Regions from separate parts of the Aminobacter aminovorans genome, predicted to be linked through region 2. Evidence: predicted binding sites of a transcription regulator. Region 2 holds the regulator's gene; each other region holds the start of a gene.
The links. The regulator PhoB, encoded in region 2, activates phosphate uptake and scavenging genes when phosphate is short. The targets are predictions, from matches to a motif close to TGTCATNNANCTGTCAT.

Region 1 (4,679 bases), 620 kb from region 2:
GCCGAACCAGACGCGCTCGGGCCAGTTGCCGCCCACGGCGCGAAGGCCTTCGTCGGACTTCATGTCGGCGTTCTCGACCACTTCGAAGAACAGTTTTCCGAGTGCGCCGACGGTGTGCAGCGACACGGCGATGATCGCCGGGATGGCGCCCATCGAGAGCACCGCCAGGAAGAAGCCGGCGATGACGATCTCGGGGAAGGCACGCAGGATTTCGAGGAAGCGACGGACGAAGAAGCGCAGCCAGCGCTGGGTTACCAGGTTGGAGGCCGCGAGGAAGCAGAGCAGGAAGCCGAAGGCAAAACCGATCAGCGTCGAGACGAGCGCGATGTTGATCGTCTCCAGCATCTTGTAGACGTATTCGGGCAAATAGAACGAGCCGAACAGATACATCCGACCTTCGGGATAATCGAATTTCAGGCTGCCGTCGGCATAGGGCGAGGGCAGGTCGAACATGGCGCGCCAGACCTCAAGGCCGTCGCGCGGGATCAGCTGGTCGACGAAATCGAAGACGTGCGGCAACCGGTCGAAGAACTTGCCGGCATTGCTGTCATTGGCGAACCAGAGCGATCCGGACAGCGCGATGAAGAGGAAGAACAGGCTACCCGCCGTATAGAGGCGGCGGCGGCTGGCGAGCTCACGCCAGTGCTGCTCGACCGCGAGGCCGGCTTCCGAGAGGGGCATTGTCATTGGGGTTTCGTCCGATCCCGGATAAAAGGGACGCGCCGCGATTGCTGCGCGGCGCGTCCGTGTTGCCTTCGGGGCTTAGCTGCCGATCTGCGCCTTACGGGCGTCGATCACAGGCTGGTAGAATTCCGGGGTGACTTCGGTGTAGCCCTTGAAGTCGCCGCCCTGGATGGCTGCGAAGCAGGCCGGATCGGTCTGCGGCAGCTTGACCATGTAGTCCTTGAACTTGCTCTTGATGTCGGCGTCGAGCGAGGTGCGCACGACGATCGGGCCGTTCGGGATCAGCGGCGACTTCCAGACTTCGACCAGGTCGTCCATGTCGAGGATGCCCTTGTCGACCATCTTCTTCAGGTTGCCCGAGGTGTAGCCGTCCTTGAACTCGCCGACGCCCGAACCGAAGGTCGTGCCGGCGTCGAAGGTGCCCTTGAGCACTTCGAGGACGAGGTTCTCATGGCCGCCGCCGAAGCCGGTCTCGGCAACGAAGTCCTTGACGGCAACGCCGCCGAGATCCTTGGGCAGCGAGGTGACCGGGATCAGGTAGCCCGAGGTCGAGTCTGGGTCGGCGAAGCCGAGCTTCTTGCCCTTGAGGTCTTCGAGCTTGGTGATGCCCGAATCCTTCTTGGCGACCATGATCGTGTAGTAGCCGGTGGCGCCGTCGGTCTGGACGGTGGTCAGGATCGGCTCGACCGCGTCCTTGTTCTGCAGGTAGATCTTGGCGTAGCCCGATGCGCCGAGCTCGGCGTAGTCGAGCGTGCCGCCGAGCAGGCCCTGGATGGTGCCGTCATAGTCGGCGGCGGGGAACAGCGCGACCTTCTCGACGCCGATGGCCTTGGGCAGCTGGTCGACGAGGCACTGGAAGTTGCGCAGGCGGTCGGCTTCGTTCTCGCCGCCGATCAGGCCGATGCGGAATTCCTTGAGGTCGGCTGCATTGGCCGAACCGATCGCCAGCACGGCGAGCGAGGCGGCACTGAGAAGTGCTTTCTTGAACATGACATGTCTCCAGTTCGGCCCGGCTGCATGCCGGGTCATTGCGGTTGCTGATTGCAGGCCCTTGACGCGGGCGAGACGAACGCGAGCAGCCTCAGGCCGGGGCGTAGGCCGGTTCGAGATGTGCGGCGGATACGGGAACCCTGACCTTGACCGGACGGATGCTGGTCGAAGTGATGGCTTCGGAAATCTCGGCGCCATCCGCGTCGGCACCGTAGACGAGGCGGACGGCCTCGATGGTGAGGTCTTCGGGCGCGCCGTCGAAGACCACCGCGCCGCCCTGCATGCCGATGATGCGGTTGCAGTAGGTGCGGGCGGTGTCGAGCGTGTGCAGGTTGGTGATGACGGTGATGCCTTCGCGCAGGTTGATGTCGCGCAGCGCATCCATCACCACCTTGGCATTGAGGGGGTCGAGCGAGGCGATCGGCTCGTCGGCGAGGATCAGCTTCGGCTCCTGCATCAGCGCACGGGCGATGGCGACGCGCTGCTGCTGGCCGCCCGACAGCGTACCGGCTGGCTGGAGCGCGGTGCGGGCGATGTCGAGACGCTCGAGGGCGGCGATCGCCCGGATGCGTTCTTCACGCGAGAAGATCGAAAGCAGGTTGAGCGCTGTCGAACGATGGTTGAGGCGGCCGAGCAGGACGTTGGTCAAGACGTCGAGGCGCGGGACCAGGTTGAACTGCTGGAAGATCATGGCGCAATCGCGCTGCCATCGGCGCAGTTGGGTGCCACGCAGGGACGATACTTCGGTGCCGTCGAAGACGATCGAGCCCTGGCTCGGATCGATCAGGCGATTAATGGTCTTGAGCAGGGTCGACTTGCCGGCGCCGGAGCGGCCGATGATGCCGACCATCTGGCCCTGCTGAATCTGGAGGTTGACGCCGTTGACGGCGACATTCTTGCCGAAGCGGCGCGTCACGTTGCGGATTTCGAGCATCTTGGCTTCCCTGTCCCGGCGGGCTTTTTCGCCCTTGTCTGGGACCGGCCTAGACCCGGGACGTGAAGCTGCAATGTCGGGACCATGTCAGTTTTGTTACGATGCACAGGCCGGAATGCAGAAAATGCAGCTTTTGCGGGCAAATATCACTCTTTTCCGGAATCCCCACTCTTCAACCAGCGTAGCGCGAGCTGCTGTTGCGGCTCGTTTGACGATGGTGGAGGAGGGGCGTTAAGTCGCCCAAGTCTCGAGGACGAGAGGGCTTATGGCCGCGGGAAGCTGCCACTGCGTAAATGTTTCGTTCGAGGTCGAGGACGAGCCGGCAAGTGCGATGGCTATCTGTTGTGGTTCGTGCCGCGTGACAAGCTGACCGTCACCACGCCGCCGGAGCGTCTTGCGACCTACGGCTTCAACAGGCACGTCGTCGACCACATGCTTTGCTTGAACTGCTGCTGTGCTCCGTTCGGCATGGGTGTCAGCCCGAGCGGCGAGAAGACGGCGGCGATCAATGTACGCTGCATCGAACAGATCGATCTGACGACGCTCAAGCGCATCCCGTTCGACGGTGGCAGCCGCTGACCGCCTCAGCGGAAGGTGTGTGCGAAGCAGACTCTGCCTGAGAAGCGGTTGCGAAACGGCATCTCGATACCAGGTATTCGCAGGGGTACGCTTTGTTCAAGTGCCCCTCGCCGTGCCTTAGGCCCTGACGCGGGAAGGCTATGGACCGTCTACCGGTGACTAAAATCATGCCGAATCAAGGATTTGACAGAATCTGGCAAGATTCTGCCAAAACTTGACCTCCAAACCCTGACACTACAGTTGTTAGTCATTATATGACGACAGACGTCATTTTGAGGATCCGCTGATGAAATTGTCCCGAACGACCCGCTTCGCCACGCTCTTCGCGGGCCTGTTTCTTGCCTTCTCGATGGTGGCCGTCGACCACGCCGACGCACGGCGCGGCGGCAGCTTCGGCAGCAGGGGAGCGCGCACCTTTCAGTCGGCACCGCCGACCCGCACCGCACCGCAGCCGACCGCGCCGGTCGAGCGCTCGATGACCCCGAATACCGGCCAGGCGGCCAATCCGGCCGCAACCAGCGCCGCACGCCCCGGTGCTGCCATGCAGCAGCGCCCCGGCCTCTTCGGCGGCTTCGGCGGCGCGATGATCGGCGGCCTGTTGATGGGTGGCCTGCTCGGCATGATGATGGGCCAGGGCTTTGGCGGCCTAGCCGGCATGTTCGGCATGCTGATGCAGATACTTTTGATCGGCGGCGCTATCTGGCTCGCTCTGCGCTTCTTCCGCTCGCGGCAGGCGTCCAACGCCGGTCCGGCTATGGCGGGCGCAGGCGCCGGTGGCGGCAACTTCAATTCGGGCGGCGGCAACTTCAACTACCGCGATGCCGCCCCGTCTGACGAAGGCGGCAAGGTCAATGGCGTCAGCCGTTCGTTCAGCATTCCGAGCATCGGCGGCAGCCGCGCCAATGCCGCGCCGCAACAGCCGGTCAGCCAGGACATCACCGTGTCCGGCGAAGATCTCGATACTTTCCAGCGCATGCTGACCGAGGTCCAGGAGGCGTTCGGCCGTGAGGACCACAAGGCGCTGCGCCGTCTGGTGACGCCGGAAATGGTGTCGTATCTCTCGGAAGAGCTAGCCGACAACGCGCAGAACGGCGTCCGCAACGATGTGACCAACGTTCAGCTTCTGCAAGCCGACATTGCCGAAAGCTGGAACGAAGGCGACCGCGACTACGCCACGGCGGCGATGAACTATTCGTCGATCGACGTAACCCGCAACCGCACGACCGGCGAAGTGGTGGACGGCGACGAAAACGAGCCGACCGAGACGACCGAGCTGTGGACCTTCGTGCGCCAGAATGGCGGCGACTGGCAGCTCTCGGCGATCCAGGACGCCTGAACCGTTTCAGGCTGATTACAACGCCCGCGGTCTTCCCGCGGGCGTTTCCGTTTCGGGCGGTGCCTTATCGGTTGCGTCGCAAATCCAATTGCTCTCGAAATTATTCTGGGCAAGGTTGAGCGCTCGGGAGATCGGGATCATCCGACCCGGCACCTA
Region 2 (4,679 bases):
AGAAGAGCCGCTTCACCGACCTGATCGAGGTCAACATCAACAACCTCGCCGCCGTGCCGTCGATCGTCTTCGGTCTTCTGGGCCTGGCTGTGTTCATCAACTTCCTCGGGCTGCCGCGCTCTGCGTCCTTCGTCGGCGGCCTGGTGCTGACGCTGATGACGCTGCCGACCATCATCATCGCGACGCGTGCAGCCCTTGCCGCCGTGCCGCCGTCGATCCGCTCGGCAGCACTCGGCCTCGGTGCCTCGAAGATGCAGATGGTGTTCCAGCACATCCTGCCGCTGGCCGCCCCGGGCATCCTGACCGGCACGATCATCGGCCTGGCGCGTGCGCTCGGCGAGACCGCACCGCTGCTGTTGATCGGCATGGTAGCCTTCGTCGCCGACTATCCCAAGACGCCTTTCGACCCGGCGACGGCACTGCCGGTGCAGATCTATATGTGGGCGAACGAGGCCGAGCGCGCCTTTGTCGAGCGCATGTCGGGCGCCATCATCATCCTTCTGATCTTCCTCATGGCGATGAACATCGTCGCCATCGTCCTGCGCCGCCGCTTTGAGCGCCGCTGGTAGGGCATGGACAAGGAGCATCCTGCTATGAACATCATGACCGAAAAATCCCTCGACGACGCGGTGAACGCTGAGATGAACGCCAGAACGAACGAAATCATCAAGATGCGCGGCGACAAGGTGACAGTGCACTATGGCGACAAGCAAGCGCTGTTCGGCGTCGACCTCGATGTCCGCCAGAACCAGGTGACGGCACTGATCGGCCCGTCGGGGTGTGGCAAGTCGACATTCCTGCGCTGCCTCAACCGGATGAACGACACCATCGACAGCGCCAGCGTCGGCGGCAAGATCACTCTCGACAACGAAGACATCTACGATCCCAAGATCGACGTGGTCGAACTGCGTGCCCGTGTCGGCATGGTGTTCCAGAAGCCGAACCCGTTCCCGAAGTCGATCTACGAAAATGTCGCTTATGGCCCGCGTATCCATGGCCTTGCCAAGAACAAGGCCGAGCTCGACATTATCGTTGAGAAGAGCCTGCAGAAAGCCGCCCTGTGGAACGAGGCCAAGGACCGCCTCAACGAGCCAGGCACTGGCCTGTCGGGCGGCCAGCAGCAGCGGCTGTGCATCGCGCGCGCCATCGCCGTCTCCCCCGAGGTGATCCTGATGGACGAGCCCTGCTCGGCGCTCGATCCGATCGCTACCGCGAAGGTCGAAGAGCTGATCGACGAACTGCGCGAGAACTACACGATCGTCATCGTCACCCACTCGATGCAGCAGGCGGCACGCGTGTCGCAGCGTACGGCGATGTTCCATCTCGGCTATCTCGTCGAGGAAGGCCCGACCGACAAGATGTTCACCAACCCCGACGACAAGCGGACGCAGGACTACATTACCGGCCGCTTCGGCTGAGTGAGTTTGCGCCGCCGCACACGAGACGAGGAAGAAATCATGGGCGAACATACAGTCCGGTCCTTTGACGAGGAACTCCAGCACGTCGACCAGCTCATCCGCGACATGGGCGATCTCGCCGGCGCGATGGTGGCAGGCGCCATCCGCGCGCTTCTGTCGTCCGACCAGGCGCTGGCGCAGAACGTCGTTGCCGATGACACGATCATGGATGCCAAGCAGCGCGATCTCGACAATTCGGCGATCACGCTGATCGCCAAGCGCCAGCCGATGGCGCAGGACCTGCGCGCCGTCGTCGGCGCAATCCGCATGGCGGGCGATCTCGAGCGCATCGGCGACCTTGCCAAGAACATCGCCAAGCGTGTAGGCGCCGTCGGCCAGTCGCCGACGCCGCGCAACCTCTCGCATTCGATCGACGCGATGGCGCAACTGGTGCTCGGCCAGGTTCGCGGCGTCGTCGATCTCTATGTCGCGCGCCAGGCCGAGGGCCTGAAGGATCTGCGCGCCGACGACCAGAAGATCGACATCCAGTACACCGCCGTGTTCCGCGAACTCCTGACCTACATGATGGAAGATCCGCGCAACATCACGGCCTGCACGCATCTGCTGTTCTGCGCCAAGAATCTCGAGCGTATCGGCGACCATGTCACCAACATCGCCGAGAACGCCTATTTCGTCGTGACAGGTACGCAGCTGCCGCTGAACCGGCCCAAGGTCGACGAGACCACGACGACGGTTCCGGCCTGAGCATTTCCGCAACCGCATGCGTTTGGCGCGGGGGCGCTGCATAGGTTAAATCAGCGTATGGTCCGGAAGCGACCATGCGCCAGGACAAGGTATAGCCGATGATCGCTCCCAAGGTCATGGTCGTCGAAGACGAAGAGCCGCTGGGCGTGCTGCTTCGCTACAATCTCGAATCCGAAGGTTACCAGGTCGAGGTCGTCACGCGTGGCGACGAGGCCGAGATCCGGCTCCAGGAAAACGTGCCCGATCTTCTGGTGCTCGACTGGATGGTGCCGGCGCTGTCAGGCATCGAACTGTGCCGCCGGCTCAGGATGCGGCCAGACACCGAACGCCTGCCGATCATCATGCTGACCGCGCGCGGCGAAGAGAGCGACCGCGTGCGCGGGCTTTCGACCGGCGCCGACGACTATCTGGTCAAACCGTTCTCGACGCCGGAGTTCATGGCGCGCGTCAAGGCGCTGCTTCGCCGGGCCAAGCCCGAGGTGCTGTCGTCGGTGCTCAAGGTCGGCGACATCATGCTCGACCGCGAGTCGCATCGGGTCTACCGCAAGAAGAGCGAGATCAAGCTCGGCCCGACCGAGTTCCGCCTGCTCGAATTCATGATGCGGCATCCGGGCCGGGTGTTCTCACGCAGCCAGTTGCTCGACAATGTCTGGGGCGAGACGATCTACATCGACGAGCGCACCGTCGACGTCCATGTCGGACGCCTGCGCAAGGCGGTCAACAACGGCCGCATGCCCGACGTGATCCGCACCATCCGCGGTGCCGGCTACGCGATCCGCGAAGACTAGAGACCACGCCTTGTCCGTTTCGCCCCAGGCTAGGCGCCGTCGGTATCGGCGCGGCGTGGGGCGGTGCCTGCGGCAAAGATCTCCTGATCGACGGCAAGCAGGGCGCGCATCATCGCGCCTTCCCGCTTGAGCGGAACCTCGTTGGGTTCGGTGTCGAACGAGATCGCTTTCGAGTGCAGCCCGCCTGCCGTCTTGGCGATGGCTGCGCGTACATGCGGCTCCATGATGTCGAAGGCCGTTGCGCCGACGCCGACGAAGGCGAGGGGGGCGGGGTCGAACAAGGCGAACATCGAGCCTAAACCGAAGCCGATCGCCTCACCGGCCTTGCGGAAGGCCTCGCGCTCGGGACCGTCATGGTCGCGGGCGGCGTCGGCAATCGCTCTGATGTCGTCGTCGGACAGGTCGGCCAGAGGCTCGGCATTCTCGTCGCCAATTCTGGCGTTGCGCCAGATGGCGTAGTTGCCGGCATAAGCCTCGATGCAGCCGCGGCGGCCGCAGCGGCAGAGCGCGCCGTCCGGTCGGTGGACCATGTGGCCGAACTCTGCGCCCGACGATTGCGTGCCGGTAAACAGCTCGCCCTTGACGACCAGGCCCATGCCGATGCCGTGCGACAGAAGGATGGCGATGAAATCGTCGCGATAGCGCACCGGGTCGCGCCAACGCAGCGCTTCGGCGATCATGTTGCAATCGTTTTCGACCGACACCGGTACGCCGAATTCCTTCTCGAACCGGTCGGCGAAAGGCAGGTCGTCATGCTCGGTGATCGGCGACCACAACAGCTTGCGCGAAGCGGCATCGGTGATGCCCTGGACAGCCATGGCGATGCGCAGCACCGGCCCGCCGGAAGCAGCAGCATCGTCGATCAGGCGGCGGATCATGGCGCTGCACTCGTCGAGCAATGCCTCCGCGGTCATCTTCTGGGTCACCAGCCGCTTCGTTTCCTCTGCGGTCGTGTTGCCGGCATAGTCGATGACGGCGGCCGACAGGCTGTTGAGCGAGAGCACGATGGCAACGATCGACGCGGCATTGGGTTCGAGCATCAGCCCAACCTGCGGCCGGCCCCGCTTCATCGAAACCGGCTCGCTGACCTTGGCTTCAGCAAGGATGCCTTCCGATATGAGATCGGAGGAAATCGTCGAGATCGTCGAGTGGCTGAGGCCGGTGGTGGCGGCGATTTCGGTGCGCGACGGCTGGCTGGCACGGCGAACAGCGGATATAACCATGGCGCGGTTGCGCCGTCTCAGATCGTCGTGACGTATGCCGACCGACATGTGCTCGTCTTCCTCCCGGCGAAGCGCTGCCCTTCTTAAGCGGCAGTCCCTTACGCGCCAAGCGATTGTGACAGAGCCCACGCCAATTGTCTCTATTTATTTCGATCCTCGAAAAAAATAGAGATCCCACGCGAAACCATGTTGACAGTGACGGGCCATTGCGTCAGTATTTTTTCGAGGCTCGAAAAAAAGAGCTTCTCCAAGGGCTATCGCGAAGTAGGCGCGCCCATTGGGCGCAGGGAGGAAATAATGAAAAAGTTTACCACCGCCATCCTGGCGGGTGTTGCCATGACTCTGTCGCTTACGGCAGGGGCTTCGGCAAAGGACAAGGTCATCGGTGTCTCCTGGTCGAACTTCCAGGAAGAGCGCTGGAAGACCGATGAAGCCGCCATGAAGGCCGCCATCGAGGCCGCCGGCGACAAGTACATTTCGGCTGACGCGCAGTCGTCGCCGGCCAA
Region 3 (4,679 bases), 2.0 Mb from region 2:
TCCAAGGTCTTGCGAACGTCCATATTGCGGCCCCAGGCAGTCATGGCACGCTTGCGTTGCGTTTGATGCAGCGAAGATGTCACGTGCGGGTAAATCCGTGCCGACGCGCAGACTATTTTTGGTAGTATCCTGCGGAGGCGGTGCGGGCGAGGGCTCTACGGGCGAGAAAAAGCCCGCCGCATCGCTGCGGCGGGCGCTTGATTCCTTCCCGAAAGAATCAGGCGGCCAGAGCCGACTTGGCTTCGGTCATCTCGTAGCCGAGCGCTTCGGCGACGGCGCGATTGGTAATCCGGCCACGGTGGACGTTGAGGCCGTTGCGCAGATGCGGTTCATCGGCCAATGCCTTGAGGCCGCGGTCGGCAAGCGCCAGGCCATAGTGCAGCGTGGCGTTGTTGAGTGCGTGCGCCGACGTGACCGGCACAGCTCCCGGCATGTTGGCGACGCAATAGTGGATGATGCCGTTGACCTCGTAGGTCGGATCGGCATGAGTGGTGGCTTGCGAGGTTTCGAAGCAACCGCCCTGGTCGATGGCGACATCGACAAGGACCGCGCCCTTCTTCATGCCTGACAGCATTTCGCGGCTGACCAGCTTGGGCGCGGCAGCGCCTGGAATGAGCACGGCACCGATGATGAGGTCGGCCGAGAAGCATTCTTCTTCTAGAGCCTCGACCGTCGAATAGCGCGTGTGGACCCGGCCGGCGAACAGATCGTCGAGCTGGCGCAGGCGCGGAATCGAGCGGTCGATGATGCTGACGTCGGCGCCGAGCCCGGCCGCCATCCGTGCGGCATGCAGACCGACGACGCCGCCGCCGATGACCGCGACCTTGCCCGGCAGCACGCCCGGCACGCCGCCGAGCAGCACGCCGCGGCCGCCATGAGCCTTCTGCAGCGCCGTCGCACCCGCCTGGATTGCCAGGCGCCCGGCAACCTCGGACATCGGCGCCAGCAGCGGCAGCCCGCCGCGCTCATCGGTCACCGTCTCATAGGCGACTGCGGTGACGCCAGAGCCAAGCAATCCCTTGGTCTGTTCCAGATCGGGTGCAAGATGCAGATATGTATAGAGGATCTGGCCGTCGCGCAGTTGTGCCCATTCCCTGGGTTGCGGTTCCTTGACCTTCACGATCATGTCGGAGCGGGTAAAGACCTCCTCGGCGGTTTTGGCTATCTGGGCACCGGCGGCGCGATATGCATTGTCGTCGGCGCCAATTCCTGAGCCGGCGCCGGTTTCGACCAAGACCTCGTGGCCGTGGGCGACATATTCGCGAACCGAACCGGGCGTCAGACCGACACGGTACTCATGATTCTTGATTTCCTTGGGACAACCTACGCGCATCTTCCTGCTCCTCCGCAGCCATTTTGGCCATCTCTCCCTAATGACGAAGTCAATCACGAATCGTTCCGAATATGTTTGCGAAAACGGTTGCGCCACCATGGGTTGTTCGATAATTTTTGCGCCTATCCTCTGTATTATCGAAGGAAATTCGAAGAATGCCGTTGGACAGGATCGATATCGCCATTCTGGACGCACTTCAGAAGGATGGGCGGATGCCCAACGCGGCGTTGGCCGAAAAGATCGGGCTGTCGCAGTCGGCGTGCTCGCGGCGCCTCGACAATCTCGAGAAGTCGGGCATCATCAGTGGCTATCACGCCCGTCTCTCGAATGTCGCGCTCGGTCACCAGATGACGGTGATCGTCCACATTTCGCTGTCGGGGCAATTCGAGAAGACGCTTTCGGATTTCGAGGTCGCGGTGAAGCGTTGTCCCAACATCCTGTCATGCCATCTGATGTCGGGTGAGTATGATTACATCCTTCGCATCGCGGCCCGCGATCTGCCCGACTACGAGCGCATCCACAAGGAGTGGCTGTCGGCGATGCCGCATGTCACCAAGATCAATTCATCCTTCGCCCTGCGCGAGATCGTCGATCGCACCGTTATGGGAATAAGGCCGGATCTGCTCTGAGCAGAAACAAACCAGGCCGAAATGGGCGGCATCGCGCTGGACCAATCCATTCCCCGAGTGATGTCGCGAGGCTGTCATACGAGTCGGCTGGACTCGTGTGAATTTTGGCGCGACATTTGATCTTTGGGACGCCGGCTAAATACTGTCAGTTCATTTCCTGGAGAATGAAAATGTCCAACGTGAATCAACCTGTTTCTCGTCGTTCTTTCCTAGCGGGATCGGCTGCAGCGGGTGCACTTGTGATGCTCCATCCCTTTTCGGCACGCGCCCAGGCAAATCAGGCGCATCTCCGCATCATGGAAACCACCGACCTGCACGTCCATGTGTTTCCCTATGACTACTATGCCGACAAGCCGAACGACACGATGGGCGTTGCACGCACGGCTTCGATCATCGACGCCATCCGCGCTGAAGCCGCCAACTCGATCCTGGTCGACAATGGCGATTTCCTGCAGGGCAATCCGATGGGCGACTACATGGCCTATCAGCGCGGCATGAAGGATGGCGACGTCCATCCAATCATCAAGGCGATGAACACGCTGGGCTATGATTGCTCGACGCTGGGCAACCACGAGTTCAACTATGGCCTCGACTACATGTTCAAGGTCCTCGCCGGCGCAAACTTCCCCGTCGTCTGCTCCAACCTGACAAAGGGCGAACTGGCGGCTGACGCGACCAAGGACGAGTTGTTCCTCAAGCCCTATGTGATCCTCGACAAGAAGGTGAAGGATGGCTCAGGCGCCGAGCATCCGATCCGCATCGGCCTGATCGGCTTCGTGCCGCCCCAGGTGATGACCTGGGATTCGCGCCATTTGCACGGCAAGGCGATGACCCGCGACATCGTCAAGGCAGCCCAGGCCTGGGTGCCTGAGATCCGCGAGCAGGGCGCCGACATCGTCATCGCGCTCTCGCACTCCGGCATGGGAACGCCGCAGGCCGCCGAAAATCTCGAAAACGCCTCCATCCTGCTTGCCGGCGTCGACGGTATCGATGCGATCGTCACCGGTCACAGCCATCTCGACTTTCCCGGACCGAAGTTCGACAAGGTGGAGGGCCTCGACAACGCCAAGGGTACGATCAACGGCAAGCCGGGTGTGATGGGCGGCTTCTGGGGCTCGCATCTCGGCCTGATCGACCTGTTGCTCGAGCGCGATGGCAATGCCTGGAAAGTGGTCAGCTCGACCAGCGAGGCGCGTCCGATCTCCAAGCGCGTCGACAAGAAGGTGGTGCCGACGGTGGAGAGCAAGCCCGCGGTCGAGGCAGCCGCGAAGGAGGAGCATGAAGCGACGCTCGCCTATGTGCGCACGCCCGTCGGCAAGACGTCGGCGCCGCTCTATTCCTATTTCGCGCTGGTTGCCGACGACCCCTCGGTCCAGATCGTGAGCCAGGCACAGATCTGGTACATCAAGGACATGCTCAAGGACACCGAGCATAAGGAGCTGCCGGTTCTCTCGGCCGCGGCTCCTTTCAAGTCGGGCGGGCGTGGCGGGCCGGACTACTACACCGACGTTCCGGCCGGCGCCGTCGCGATCAAGAACGTCGCCGACCTCTATCTTTACCCCAATACGGTGCAGGCGGTGGCGGTGACCGGCGCCCAGGTCAAGGAATGGCTGGAGATGTCGGCCGGCATCTTCAACAAGATTGAACCAGGCAAGGCCGACCAGGTGCTGATCAATCCCGACTTCCCGTCCTACAATTTCGACGTCATTGACGGCGTGACCTACAAGATCGATCTGGCGCAGCCGCCAAAATACGATCCGAAGGGTGCGGTACTGGAAGCGAGCTCCAATCGCATCGTCGATCTGATGTTCGAGGGCAAGCCTATCGATCCCGCAGCGAAATTCGTTGTTGCGTCGAACAACTACCGCGCTGGCGGCGGGGGCAACTTCCCCGAGATCAATGCGTCGAAGCTTGTCTTCGAGGCGCCCGACACCAACCGCGACGTGATCGTGCGCTACATCGTCGACCAGGGCACGATCAATCCGTCGGCCGATTCCAACTGGTCGTTTGCCCCGGTGGCGGGGGCCTCTGTGATTTTCGAAACCGGGCCCAAGGCCAAGGACCACATATCAGAGGTCAAGGCGGTCAAGATCGAGCCGGCGGGCGACGGTGCTGAGGGTTTCGCGAAGTATCGCATCACGCTTTGAGATTTGGCGGATCGGGAAGGCGGCCGGAGGGATCCGGCCGCCCTTTCGTTTGCACAAGGGCCGGTCAGTTGGCCCGGCGTTCGATCGCCGGCATGACCAGATCCAGTGCATCGGTGGAAATGCCGCCCGAATAGCCAGCCGGCAGCGTCTCGATCATGGCGGGATCATCGATGCCGTCAGAAAATCCGCCGCCGTCATAGGGCCCGAACAAGTAGACATTGGTGCCGGCGTTTTCCATCCGGTCGAGCAAACGATTCGGCCAACCCCATAGCCAGGGGGCAATGTTGATTGGAATGCCCAGTGTCGTGCCCCTGCAGTCCTCCGGCACGTAGCCGCTCCAGCCTAGTCCTGCGTAGCGCAGCAAGCAGCGCGTCAGCGATTTCTTGCTGAGCGTACGCATGCCGGGCAGGGTGGCCTTGATTGCCTGCAACGGCCTGTCGCCGCCAACTACGGTCAAAGCTGCCTGGCGTTCCGGGGGCAAGGCCGAAAGAAAGGTCGCCATTGCCTCGCCGTCCTTGGCGTCGTTACTTTTGACGTTGATGTGGAAGCGCCGATCAGGGAATTGCTCCA
Region 4 (4,679 bases), 480 kb from region 2:
ACCCCAAAGGCCAGCAGCGAAAAAGGCGATGTTGCTTGCGGCATTGAACGGCTCGGCCCAAAGACCGATGTCAGTGCGTTCGCAATAGAGATCGAGATGTTGGCTGAACTGTTCCAGCATCACCTTGCCTCACCAGAGCCCAATTCTACCGCCGCCAAGCAATTTGCATAATGGTAATTTGTCCCGACAGGCTGACGTAGCGGAAACGCCACTTGTTGAAAATTTCACCGCAACGTGACTTCCCGTTGAATGAGGCTTCTGCCACATATTTCAGCACTACAAAAAAGCCGGTTTCGCCGGCTGAGGATCTGGATCGGTCATGGAGTTTCGCAGATATTTTCGGCTGGCAGCCGTGGCGCTGGCCCTTGCCGGGTTTACCGGCGCAACGCATGCCGACTCGACAACCAAGGCACCCGTGCGCCCGATCGGCGTCATAGAACTCTTCACCAGCCAGGGCTGCAATTCCTGTCCGCCGGCCGACGAGTTGTTTGCCAAATTCGCCGCCCAGGACGACATGGTCGCGCTCGCCTATCACGTCACCTACTGGGATTACCTCGGCTGGCAGGACAAGCTTGGCAGCAACGACAACACCGAACGCCAATATGCCTATATGCGCGCTTTTGGCGCGCGCTCGGTCTACACGCCCCAGGCCGTCATCAATGGCCGTACCCACGTCAATGGCGCCAAGAGCGCGGACGTCACCGGCGCGCTCGACAAGCTTTCCGAGACCGGCCAGGGCATGAATGTCGACCTCAAAGTCACCGATAATGGTGATACCTTCACCATCGAGGTCGGCGCTGCCGCCGGCCCAGCCAGTCCCGCCCATGTCGTGATCGTGCATTATCAGCCACCGCAGATGGTCGACCTGCAGAAGGGCGAAAACAAGGGCCGCAGCGTCACCTATTGGAATGCCGTGACCGACCTGCACACCGCCGGCATGTGGCACGGCCAGATGCAACGGTTCGAGCTGCCCAAGAGCGAAGTGGAAAAGAAGGGTGGCTGCGCCGTGCTGTTGCAGGCTGTCGGCAAGGACGGCGTGCCCGGCCCAATTCTCGGCGCGGCAGTGGTGCGCAAGCCGTCCAAGGCGCTGTAGCAGCAAAAAAGCCGACGCAGGCTTTTGGCCAGACGTCGGCTTCAGATTTTGGGATCGTCGCACCTCGTCCTGAAAAGGAACCGAGGTTGGTTCGATCCGACTCTAGCCCGTGGGCGGGGGGCTTGGGGTTTACGAGCCGGTGCCGGACCGAACCGTCTCAGGCAACGAGGGTAAATTCGTCGGACAATGGGGCGTCAGCGCGGATAAAAAACGGCAGGAATGTGGCGAGTCATCACCAATTCCGACAGTCTGTCTCGCAAACGTTACCGCTACGGCAAGCTACCTTACACTCTTCATACAGCTGTTGCTTCGCCGTTCCGGGTTGCAATTCGGGTGCGAATGCGCGATTCTTTAGCCGAGGTCATGTTCTGCAAGGGAACGATTGATGACTGATCGCGCTGCTGGGGCGGAGGATGGCGAGACATCCGCAGTTTTGATCCCGCTCCATGAGGCCCGCAGGGAGCGCCAAGACCTCCCTGTGGCATTCGAGAGACGGGAACTCGACCAGATTCTCAGGCTCTACGGACGCATGGTCGCCGCCAATGAGTGGCGCGACTACGCCATCGACCATCTCAGCGACCGCGCCGTCTTTTCGGTTTTTCGTCGCACCAGCGAAACCCCGCTGTTCCAGATCGTCAAGGATCCCAAGCTCGCCCGCAAGCAGGGCGCCTTCTCGGTCATTGCCGCCGGCGGTCTGATCCTAAAGCGCGGCCACGAACTGGCCCGTGTCCTCGGCGTCTTCGACAAGCGCCTGAAGGTGGTGGAAGCCTAGGCCGCATCGACCGGCACCAAGCGCCAGCAACAATGCTTTGCGACGTATCGGGCCATGATGCCGCGATGCTTGCGCCAGAGGCTTATTCCCCCTCCCCACCCCTTGCCCGGATGCTATCAATTCCGCGACTGAATGCGGAATGCACCTATGGACACCAAAAGGACCGAGCCAGCCGGCATCGCTATCCGGCCAGCGACCGCAGACGACTCGCCGTTGCTGATGAAGGCGATCATCGGCCTTGCCGCGCATGTCGGCGAGGCCGACGGCGTCGCCTGCACCGAAGACGACATCAGGCGCTTCGGTTTTGGCGAAAAGCCGGCCTTCGAGGCGGTCATTGCCGAAGTGGACGGCGTTTTCGCCGGCATGTGCCTGTTCTTTCCCGTCTTCTCGACCTGGTATGGTCGACCAGGGGTCTTTGTGCAGGACCTGTTCGTCGACCAGCGGTTCCGCAGCCTCGGCGTCGGCGAACGGCTTTTGCGCCATGTCGCCAGGCATTGCCTGAACGGAGGCGGCGTCTACATGCGCCTGGCGGTCGATGACGACAACGCCCGGGCGCATCCCTTCTATGTGAGGCTCGGCTTTGAATGGACGAGCGACCAGAGATCCTACATTGCCAGCGGACCGACATTCGCAGCGCTGAGCGAAACGACGGGGGAGCCGACATGAAGACCTTTTATGCCGAGGAACAGAAGCGCCACGATCCCAAGGCATTTCTGTCGATGGGAATGCAAAAGCCCAATCCGGAGCAGCCCGAACGCGTCGAGCGCCTGCTTGCGGGAGCCCGCGCGGCCGGCTCGGCGATCCACCGTCCGGCCAATTACGGCCTCGCCCCGATCGCGGCAATCCACTCGCCCGAATATATCGAGTTCCTGACCCATATCTTCGAACGCTGGCAGCGCATGGAAGGGGCTTCCGCCGAGGTCATTCCCAACATCCATCCCTTTACCCGCAATGGCAGCTACCCCGCCGGCGCTGCCGGCCAGGCCGGCTACCACATGGCCGATACCGCCTGTCCGATCTCCGCCGAAACCTTCGACAGCGCCTGTTGGAGCGCCCGGAGCGCGGTCGCCGCAGCCGAGGCGGTGCTGTCGGGCGAGCCGGCGGCCTATGCGTTGTGCCGTCCGCCTGGCCATCACGCCTTTTCCGACGTTGCCGGCGGCTTCTGCTTCTTCAACAATTCGGCCATCGCCGCCCAGCGGCTGCGGTCGACGGCGTCGCGCGTCGCCATCCTCGACGTCGATCTTCATCACGGCAACGGCACGCAAGGCATCTTCTACGCCAGATCGGACGTGTTGACCGTGTCGCTGCATGCCGACCCGAGCCGCTTCTATCCGTTCTTCTGGGGCCATGCCGACGAACGCGGCGAGGCTGCCGGTCTCGGCTACAATCTTAACCTGCCCTTGCCGCGCAAGTCAGGCGATGTCGAATTCCTCGAAGCCCTGGACCACGCTATCAGCCGCATCCAGGCTTTCGCGCCTGACGCGCTCGTCGTGGCCATCGGGCTCGATGCCTTCGAGGGCGATCCATTTGGCGGCCTGTCGGTGACCACGCCGGGCTTTGCCCGCATCGCCGAAGCGATAGCCCGGCTCGGCCTACCGACTGTCATCGTCCAGGAAGGCGGCTATCTCTGCGACGCGCTCGGCGACAACCTGACCGCCTTCCTGACGGGTTTCGCTGACGCGCGCTGATCAACGCGCCGCACGAATGCTCCAGGCGCGGTAGAACAGCAGCAGCGCGTAGGCGAGCATCAGGATCATGGCGATGCGCAACAGTGTTTCGGCGCTCGAGAGCGGCACGAACATCAATGCCAGGCCGAAGGCGGCATAGACCGCGCCGCCGACAAGCGTCGGCCACAGCCGCGTCTGCCGCTCGCTGTCGAGGAAGCTCGATGCCATCTCGATCAGGCCGACGAGCAGCGCCAGCAGGCCGACGATCCACGTCAGCGCCGACAAGGTGAAGATGCTGGTCAACAGGCCGCTGGCGATGACGATGGCGCCCGCGGCGATCGACAGCAGGTTGCGGATCAGCCCGAGCGTCTGGCCGGTCGTGCGTGGCGGCGAGCGGTCGAGCGTCACCAGACCCAGGATGCCATCGACGAGCAGCAGCCCGCCGCCGACCAGTACCAGCAATTGCACCGCCTGGGACGGATAGAAGAATGCGACCAATGCCGCCGCCGCAATCAGAACTCCCCGCAACGCGGTCAGCGTCGCGTCGAACCCCTTGGTCTTGCCCTCGGCCATGCCCCTGCTCCTAATCTGAGACAACCATTTGTCGAAGAAATGCGCGCGGTTCGCAACCACATTGCAGCGAGCAATCTTCCCACCGCGGAAAGCTCGCGGCCAGCGCACACATCACGACCGAATGCCCGCACCGCGTGAACAAAAGCCCGCTTAGATTAGGAATTTCTTTCATCTTTCGGGAGGAGACTTAGCCACGGCCCGACCAGACAGTCTTGGCCGGCATGGGGGCGTGGCAATGTTCAAGGTCATTTCCTGTCTTGCTTACGAGCATGACTATTCATTCGTCGTGGTCGCCGCGATTGTCTGTATTGCCGGCGCGGCCATGACCATTCGGCTTTTCGAACGCGCCTCTCGTCTCTCAGTCGGCGCCCGCTCCTCTTGGATCATGCTATCCGGCATCGCTTGCGGGGCTGCAATCTGGACCACCCACTTCGTTGCTATGCTCGGCTTCCAGTTGCCGTTCGACGCGGCCTTCGACCCGCTGTTGACCATCGCGTCACTGCTCATCGCTATCGCCTTCACAGCCGCTGGGCTGCATCTTTCGGCAACCCCGCCCAACGGACTGCCCGTAGAG

Region 1: a site for PhoB is predicted at 2,693-2,709, ahead of phnC (phosphonate ABC transporter ATP-binding protein). Genes of this name have one in related genera too.
Region 3: a site for PhoB is predicted at 2,024-2,040, ahead of DY201_RS16605 (bifunctional 2',3'-cyclic-nucleotide 2'-phosphodiesterase/3'-nucleotidase). Genes of this name have one in related genera too.
Region 4: a site for PhoB is predicted at 1,385-1,401, ahead of DY201_RS04400 (DUF2794 domain-containing protein). Genes of this name have one in related genera too.

What each region holds. Positions count from the first base shown of each region.
Region 1 is NZ_UFSM01000001.1:2,005,006-2,009,684, forward strand. It holds gene phnE (phosphonate ABC transporter, permease protein PhnE) at 1-687, opposite strand, end outside; gene phnD (phosphonate ABC transporter substrate-binding protein) at 763-1,674, opposite strand; gene phnC (phosphonate ABC transporter ATP-binding protein) at 1,766-2,608, opposite strand; gene DY201_RS09815 (hypothetical protein) at 2,951-3,187, shown strand; gene DY201_RS09820 (Tim44 domain-containing protein) at 3,474-4,523, shown strand.
Region 2 is NZ_UFSM01000001.1:1,387,424-1,392,102, forward strand. It holds gene pstA (phosphate ABC transporter permease PstA) at 1-569, shown strand, start outside; gene pstB (phosphate ABC transporter ATP-binding protein PstB) at 594-1,418, shown strand; gene phoU (phosphate signaling complex protein PhoU) at 1,458-2,162, shown strand; gene phoB (phosphate regulon transcriptional regulator PhoB) at 2,261-2,950, shown strand; gene DY201_RS06860 (ROK family protein) at 2,980-4,221, opposite strand; gene xylF (D-xylose ABC transporter substrate-binding protein) at 4,471-4,679, shown strand, end outside.
Region 3 is NZ_UFSM01000001.1:3,370,500-3,375,178, reverse strand. It holds gene ald (alanine dehydrogenase) at 218-1,333, opposite strand; gene DY201_RS16610 (Lrp/AsnC family transcriptional regulator) at 1,489-1,962, shown strand; gene DY201_RS16605 (bifunctional 2',3'-cyclic-nucleotide 2'-phosphodiesterase/3'-nucleotidase) at 2,133-4,109, shown strand; gene DY201_RS16600 (glycerophosphodiester phosphodiesterase family protein) at 4,174-4,679, opposite strand, start outside.
Region 4 is NZ_UFSM01000001.1:906,785-911,463, reverse strand. It holds gene DY201_RS04410 (ceramidase domain-containing protein) at 1-120, opposite strand, end outside; gene DY201_RS04405 (DUF1223 domain-containing protein) at 320-1,093, shown strand; gene DY201_RS04400 (DUF2794 domain-containing protein) at 1,479-1,865, shown strand; gene DY201_RS04395 (GNAT family N-acetyltransferase) at 2,013-2,531, shown strand; gene DY201_RS04390 (histone deacetylase family protein) at 2,528-3,553, shown strand; gene DY201_RS04385 (DUF308 domain-containing protein) at 3,554-4,105, opposite strand; gene DY201_RS04380 (putative bifunctional diguanylate cyclase/phosphodiesterase) at 4,341-4,679, shown strand, end outside.